Regions from separate parts of the Thalassotalea ganghwensis genome, predicted to be linked through region 2. Evidence: riboswitches for the same ligand, from Rfam matches in the RefSeq annotation. Region 2 holds a riboswitch; the other holds the start of a gene.

Region 1 (3,954 bases), on a different contig from region 2:
GTGCCGCAGATGGGCACATCTACCGAGGTTTTTGAAAGTATACATAAAAAGCCTGGTGTTACTTACGCAGCATTAACGCCTAATATGAAAGGGTTTGAAGCAGCCATGGCCGCAAAAGCTGATGAAGTGGCAATTTTTGCCGCCGCTTCTGAGAGCTTTAGTCAAAAAAATATTAATTGTTCTATTGACGAAAGTATCGAGCGTTTCACGCCAATAATGGCAGCGGCTAAGCAAGCGAATATTAAAGTTCGTGGCTATGTTTCCTGTGTAGTTGGTTGCCCTTATGAAGGTGATATTTCAGCTGAGCAGGTCGCGCGGGTGAGCGAAAAACTCTATCAAATGGGCTGTTATGAAATATCCCTTGGTGACACCATCGGTGTAGGCACTGCCGATAGCGTACAAAAGATGTTACAGGCAGTGAGCGCCCGAGTAGACAAAGCTCATTTAGCGGTTCACTTTCATGATACCTATGGGCAAGCGTTAACGAACATTTACACTGCACTACAAAATGGAATAGCAGTGATCGATTCAGCCGTTGCTGGTTTAGGCGGATGCCCTTATGCTAAGGGCGCTTCCGGTAACGTTGCAACTGAAGACGTTGTGTATTTATTGAACGGGCTAGGTATTGAAACTGGCATTGATCTTAAGCGTTTGCTTAACGCAGGTTGGTTTATTAGCGACGTATTAGGCAAAGCCCCTATTTCTAAAGTTTCAAATGCATTTCGCGCTAAGCAATAGCGCACTTTTTTACGATTAAGGAGTAAAAGATGGCCGGATTTGACAAAGTAGTGTCAAGCTATGAAGAAGCCATGGCAGGTCTAGAAGACAACATGACAGTGATCGCCGGTGGATTTGGCCTTTGTGGTATCCCTGAGAACCTTATCGCAGAGATAAAAAGAAAAGGTACCAAAGGGTTAACTGTGGTTTCAAACAACTGTGGTGTCGATGATTTTGGTTTGGGCGTATTGTTACCAGAGCGCCAAATTAAAAAAATCGTCGCTTCTTACGTCGGTGAAAATGCCGAGTTCGAACGTCAAATGATGAGTGGTGAACTTGAAGTAGAATTAACCCCGCAAGGCACACTTGCTGAAAAAATGCGTGCTGGTGGTGCTGGCATTCCAGCATTCTTTACCGCAACCGGATATGGAACGCCTGTCGCCGAAGGCAAAGAGTCTCGTGAATTTAATGGTCGCCACTATATCTTAGAGGAATCCATTACCGGAGACTTCGCCATTGTTAAAGCATGGAAGGCAGACCGTTACGGTAACTTAGTCTTTAGAAAAACTGCTCGCAACTTTAATCCAATGGCAGCAACAGCGGGAAAAATAACCGTAGTTGAAGTTGAGGAGATTGTTGAGCCTGGTGAACTAGACCCAGATCAAATACACACACCTGGTATCTACGTTGATCGTTTGATTCAGGGTACGTTTGAAAAACGTATTGAACAACGCACAATTCGCCAAAGCTAAACACGTTGTAAGAGGATTAAAATTATGGCTTTAACAAGAGAACAAATAGCACAGCGTGTCGCTCAAGAACTTCAAGACGGCTACTATGTTAACCTTGGCATAGGGATCCCTACCTTAGTTGCTAACTATGTTCCTGATGGCATGCAAGTTATGTTGCAGTCAGAAAATGGCTTACTGGGTATGGGACAGTTCCCAACAGAAAGCGAAATTGACGCAGACCTTATTAATGCAGGTAAACAAACGGTTACCATGGCAACGGGAGCATCAATTTTTGATTCTGCTGAATCTTTCGCAATGATCCGTGGTGGCCATGTTGATTTAACGGTTTTAGGAGCATTCGAAGTCGATGTTAATGGCAATATTGCTTCGTATATGATCCCAGGCAAGTTAATTAAAGGTATGGGCGGAGCTATGGATCTCGTCGCTGGTGCCGACAATATCATTGTCACCATGACCCATGCCTCGAAGCATGGCGAGTCTAAGTTATTAAAATCATGTACTCTTCCACTAACCGGTAAAGGTTGTATCAAACGGGTATTAACCGACCTAGCTTTTATCGAAATAAAAGATGGAAAGTTTCACCTGTTAGAGAGAGCGCCAGGTGTTTCAGTTGAAGAAATTGTTAAACTCACTGAAGGTGAATTGGTTGTTCCTGAGCACGTGCCGGAAATGCAGTTTAGCTAACCTTTCATTGCTCGTACTTACGCAAAAAACCGTCACTCCAATGTGACGGTTTTTTATTTTTAATTAAAGTAACCTCTACTTTAAATCCGCTATTTTTCAACCTTTCTTCACTGCCATTTGTCTAAAATCTTTAAGTATATTTAAAACTCCACGTGAATAAAGCATGTTTTATTCTGGACAAAAATACAAAAACAAAAATATAAATAACAAAACAAAACAATATAAAGCATTACAAAACAAAAACTTAAAAAAATAACTTATATTTTCCAAAAAATAAACTAGCTTTTTAGTTGCAATTGCGCTAGCCATTCGCGATACTTAAAGAGACGAAGAAAAGGCAAGACACGCGAAAACGTGTTACGCAAAACCACCGGTCTAAGGGCTATCAAAAGTCTATGACAGCGGAGTTACCGAGTTACAATAGGTACATCCTGTGGTTTTTTCTTTTATTAACTCTACTGATTTAAAAGGTTATTAAAATGAAAAAATTATTACTAGTTTCTACTATCACAGCTTTAACATTGTCGTCTATGGTCACTGCACCACAGGCAAAAGCAGCAAACATTGCACAAAGTATTTGTGAATATGTCGCTGCCGATGATAAGAAACGTATGCGTTCTTTTTTAAAGACGAATCGTTTAAAAATTCGTAAGATTTTTGACGATATTCAATGTAATGGTAAAAACTTGTTAGAATTTGCCGCTGTAGCAGGTGCTGTTGAAACAGGCTCGATGATAATTAGTAAATTACCTAAGAAAGTTGTTTCAGAGAACCTAGCGCTAATTCAATCTGGATCGCAACCATTGATAGATGCTGCTAACGAACGTGTAAGTAGCTAATTTGTTAGCTAGTAGGCATTCGTAATAATGTTTTACCAGTTAATAATTCTTTCTGTCAGTTAAAAAAGCCAGTTTATACTGGCTTTTTTTTTGTCTAAGCTTTATCGAAGCAAAGAAATCACGATTTAAACTAGTGCAACGATGAATTTACCATTACAATTAAAAATAGTTTAAGAAAAACAATAACTAGTATGATGTCAAAACGCCAGATTCAACACAGTAAAAATGCATTAGTACTTACTGGAGGCGGTGCCCGAGCAGCCTATCAGGTCGGGGTTTTAAAAGCGGTTGCTCAATATATCCCTCGACATTATGCCAGTCCATTTCCGATCATCTGTGGAACCTCAGCGGGTGCTATCAACAGTACCGCTCTGGCGTGTTATTCTTCTTGTTTTCATTTAGCGGTAAAGAAGCTAGAGTGGGTTTGGAATAACTTAAATACTAACCGCGTTTATTATAGCGATCCCTCTCGGGTATTTGGCCATATTTTTCGCGGTCTCTTAGCAACATTTCAAGCCGATTATGCCAATAAAAAGCCGAGAAGCTTATTAAATAATGAGCCGTTGCGGCAGTTACTCAATGATGTTATCGACTTTCAACGTATCGATACCAATATCAATAAGGGTTATTTAACCGGTCTGTCGGTTACTGCTTCAAGTTATAGTAGTGGCAATTCAGTTAGTTTTTATCAATCACAATCAAATATTGCACCGTGGTTTAGAGCAAAACGTTACGGAAAACCAACGAGGATTGACGCTGAACATTTAATGGCGTCAGCTTCTATCCCGTTAGTGTTTCCTTCGATAAAAATAAAGCATGAACATTATGGTGATGGCTCTATTCATCAGCTATCACCATTAAGTCCAGCTATTCACTTGGGTGGCGAGCAACTTTTTATAGTCGGTGTAGAACAACCTAAAGAACCGCTTCACGCAAAGGAAAATAATCCTCACCCACCTACA
Region 2 (3,954 bases):
CGTTAATTGCGCCTATTCAGATCGTTGAAGAACGCACAGTTGGACCAACGTTAGGCGCTGAAAACGTGGAATTAGGCTTCCAAGCGATTATGGGTGGTTTTGCTCTAGTATTTTTATTCATGCTCATTTACTACCGTGCCTTTGGCATTGTGGCGAACTTAGCGCTAATGGCAAACTTAGTGTTAATTGTTGGCGTAATGTCGATGATCCCAGGGGCAACATTAACCTTGCCGGGTATGGCGGGTATTGTACTAACCGTAGGTATGGCCGTTGACGCCAATGTACTAATATTTGAGCGGATCCGAGAAGAGCTTCGCGAAGGTAAGTCGGTACAGCAATCAATTCATCAAGGGTATGACGCAGCGTTCTCAACTATCTTAGATGCAAACATCACAACCTTGATTGCGGCTATTATTTTATTTGCTGTTGGCACAGGCCCAATTAAAGGATTTGCGGTTACCTTATCTATTGGTATTGTCACTTCGATGTTTACCGCAATCATTGGTACGCGAACAATTGTCAATGCAGTTTGGGGTGGTAAACGCCTCGATAAATTATCGATATAGGTGACTCAGATGCAGATTTTTAAGATAAAAGAAACGATCAACTTTATGGGCTATCGAAAGATAGCGATGATTTTTAGTGCCTTATTGATGCTTGCTTCTATTGGTTCACTGTTTGTCAATAAGCTTAATTTTGGCTTAGACTTTACCGGTGGTACCTTGATTGAAGTAGGTTTTGAACAGCCAGCCGATCTCAATCAAATTCGACAAGTTTTAGAAGGTGGTGGCTATGATGATGCTGTTGTGCAGCTCTATGGTAGCAGTCGTGATGTGGTTATTCGTTTAGCGCAACGTGAAGGCGTGCAAGCGGAAATGCTTGGTAACCAAGTTCTATCATTGTTAAATGAGGGCACAGGACAACAATTAGCCATGCGCCGGATAGAGTTTGTTGGTGCAAGTGTAGGTGATGAATTAACTGAGCAAGGTGGTTTAGCAATGTTAACCGCCTTGATTTGTATTTTGGTTTACGTTGCGTTTCGTTTTGAGTGGCGCTTTGCTTTAGGTTCTGTATTCGCGCTATTCCACGATGTCTTGCTAACCTTAGGCTTATTTTCTGTGCTTCAATTAGAGTTCGATTTAACCATACTGGCAGCAATTTTAGCGGTTATTGGTTACTCTCTAAATGATACCATTGTTGTTTCTGATCGTATTCGAGAAAACTTTAGGAAAGTGCGAGATGAGACGGCTGAGGAAATTATCAATATTTCACTAACGCAGACGTTAAGCCGTACCTTCATTACCTCAATTACCACGTTATTGGTTTTATTTGCGCTATTTTATCAAGGAGGGGCACTCATCCACGGTTTTGCTACTGCATTATTGTTAGGGGTGTTTGTTGGTACTTACTCGTCAGTTTACGTTGCAAGTTCAATTGCCTTGGTATTAGGTATATCTAAAGAAGATTTAATTCCTGAAGTAGTCGAGAAAGAAGGCGCAGATCAGGAGCAAATGCTACCTTAATGTTTGTAGTGCACTTTAGTTAATAACGATTTTAGAAAACCTCGGCAATTAATTGGCGAGGTTTTTTTATCTATGTATTCTTTTTGTCGCTTTAAGGTTGATTTGTATATAGTTCAGCTAAACAGTTGCTTTGTTAATAATAATTCGCTATTTGTAAAATAGCTGTTATTAATTCGAAATTAGAATGTTTTTTACTCGAAATGTTCAAAAAATACGCAAAAAAAGCTTGATCTTAATATAAAGCTCTCTATAATGCGCGCCAGCTAGAAACGGCAAGGTACTTGAAAGAGTATTACGCAAAACCACCGGTCTAAGGGGATACCTATGACAGCGGAGTTACCTCAGCATAGACAACGCTAATTATTGCAGGCGTTAGAGGTTTTTTGTGACCGTTTCTTATCAATTTCTTTAATTTGATTTAAATAGGGTTTACAAAAACATGAAAAAATTAGCAGTTGTTTTATCTTCAATCTTAGTTGCCACTTCAGCTCAAGCATCTACTTCGAGCGCAACGTTTTATGCAAATGACAATTCAGTCGAAACAAGCATTTGTATCGTTGCCGCTAATAATGGCTATTCTGCTGCGCGTTTAGAAGCGAAAAAGCAAGGTATTCAATATCAATCACTTAATTTTGCTTGCAATGGCTTATCGGTTAAAGAGTTTGCAAAAACTTATTATGTAAAACCTCAAGAAACTGAAAAAGAAGTTGTTCTTGTTCCTGCAAATGATTCATTAGAAAGTCAGCTTTGTATTAAAGCTGCAAACCAAGGAATTAACGCTATTGGAACTATGGCGAAGAAATTAATCTGTAATGGTGATGAAGTTGCTCGCTTTGTACGTAAAGTAAAGAATTCGTAATTGTTTTTCTTTGTAGTCTCTCTGTTTAGCCCAATCTTTTGATTGGGCTTTTTTGTTTCTAAAAGACCGTAATTTCTATCGATAAAGCTCTTTTAGTCATTAATCAATTTGAAAATTGCACGCTCAGGCATGTTCGACAAGTTTTCTTATCTGTTACTTTTAGTTTAGGTGTTAAAGTTTTATTACAATCTAACGCTTAAAGTTAACTGATCAAGTCTTTAATCAGTTTTTGCATGTTGATATTGTAATCATCAGCTTTGATCGCACTAACAATTTCAATGGTTTCTTTGGTTAAATCTACCACTTTTGCTTTGATATACTGGCTGGTGTCGGTGTTATAAAAAATATGAACCACTGGTTTTAATGGTTCTTCTCTATTGCCTTGAATGATAAGGGCAAGTCGTTGGTTTGATAGTTGAACAATAGAGCCTACAGGATGCACTCCTAAAAATTTGATAAACTGTTGAACGATTTGAATATCAAACTTTTCTTTATTGGTCATTAAAAAGCGTAATGCTTCTATCGGTTGTTGCGCTTTTTGGTATGGCCTATCACCAGTCATTGCATCATAAACATCGATGATAGCTGTCATTCTTGCTAATTTTGATATCTTGTCTTTTTTGAGTCCCCGAGGGTAACCAGAGCCATCTAGTCGTTCATGATGATTGAGTACCATGTCTTTAATAATTCCGTTGGCTAGCCCTTGCTCTTTGCACATTTTTATCCCTTCAATAGGGTGCTTCTTAATCGCATTCATCTCGCCATGGGTAAGTTTGTCAGGCTTAATTAAAATACCTTCGGGAATTTTAGCATTGCCTACATCATGTAACAGTGCCCCTAAGGTAACTTGATTAACGACTTCCGGTTTGAGCCCCAAAAATAAAGAAAAACCACATAATAACACCGCAGTGTTGATGGCATGTTCCCATTGATATGTAGAATGATGACGAATGCGGGTTAAAATCGCCATGGCATATTCGTTGCGAACCACTGAGCGAGTAATATCTGCTGCAAGGTCAGCCATGCCATCAGTGGTTAACTTTTTCCCTTGTCTTGCATGGATAAAAATATCTTCTAATCGCTTATTCGCTTCTTCATAGAGCTGGCATGATGTTGCCAACTCATCTAGGCATTCGCTTGCTTTTTCCGTTGAGGCTATTTCAACTTCAGCTGCAGAGTTTGCATTGCTATCTATATGGGGAGGGGGGGCTGTTTCGCTACTATCTTTACTTGCATCATGCTGAGGAGCTTGTTTAGTTAAGTCGACAACAACTTTTGCAACCCCTTGTTTTTTTAATAAAGCAATGGTGCGTTGTGAATTTACCACACCTTGGTTTTTTACTTTGTGCGTACTGTTTTTTAATATGATGTCGATGACATACATCCCCACTTGCAATTGGTCAATGGTGAGGGTTTTTAATTCGGCCATAGCGTCACTAGTAAACGTTCATTGCTTATATATTTGCTTATTTTTAGCGATTTAACAATGAATTGCGGTAAAAATAACCAGAATTTACTTATTTTTGTTTTTAGGTTGTCATCTTGTTGTAAGAATTAAGAAATAAAAATTAC

The links. A riboswitch is a leader RNA that binds a small molecule or an ion and turns the genes downstream of it on or off. The one in region 2 is predicted to bind cyclic di-GMP.
Region 1: linked by a shared signal. The riboswitch ahead of ACSLUH_RS10450 (DUF3718 domain-containing protein) and the one ahead of ACSLUH_RS16490 (hypothetical protein) in region 2 are both predicted to bind cyclic di-GMP.

Annotation. Positions count from the first base shown of each region.
Region 1 is NZ_JBQRUM010000008.1:179,601-183,554, reverse strand. It holds gene ACSLUH_RS10465 (hydroxymethylglutaryl-CoA lyase) at 1-738, shown strand, start outside; gene ACSLUH_RS10460 (CoA transferase subunit A) at 768-1,469, shown strand; gene ACSLUH_RS10455 (CoA transferase subunit B) at 1,494-2,153, shown strand; cyclic di-GMP riboswitch class I at 2,480-2,568, shown strand; gene ACSLUH_RS10450 (DUF3718 domain-containing protein) at 2,633-2,992, shown strand; gene ACSLUH_RS10445 (patatin-like phospholipase family protein) at 3,187-3,954, shown strand, end outside.
Region 2 is NZ_JBQRUM010000019.1:40,661-44,614, forward strand. It holds gene secD (protein translocase subunit SecD) at 1-566, shown strand, start outside; gene secF (protein translocase subunit SecF) at 576-1,523, shown strand; cyclic di-GMP riboswitch class I at 1,785-1,867, shown strand; gene ACSLUH_RS16490 (hypothetical protein) at 1,963-2,382, shown strand; gene ACSLUH_RS16495 (cyclic di-GMP phosphodiesterase) at 2,585-3,811, opposite strand.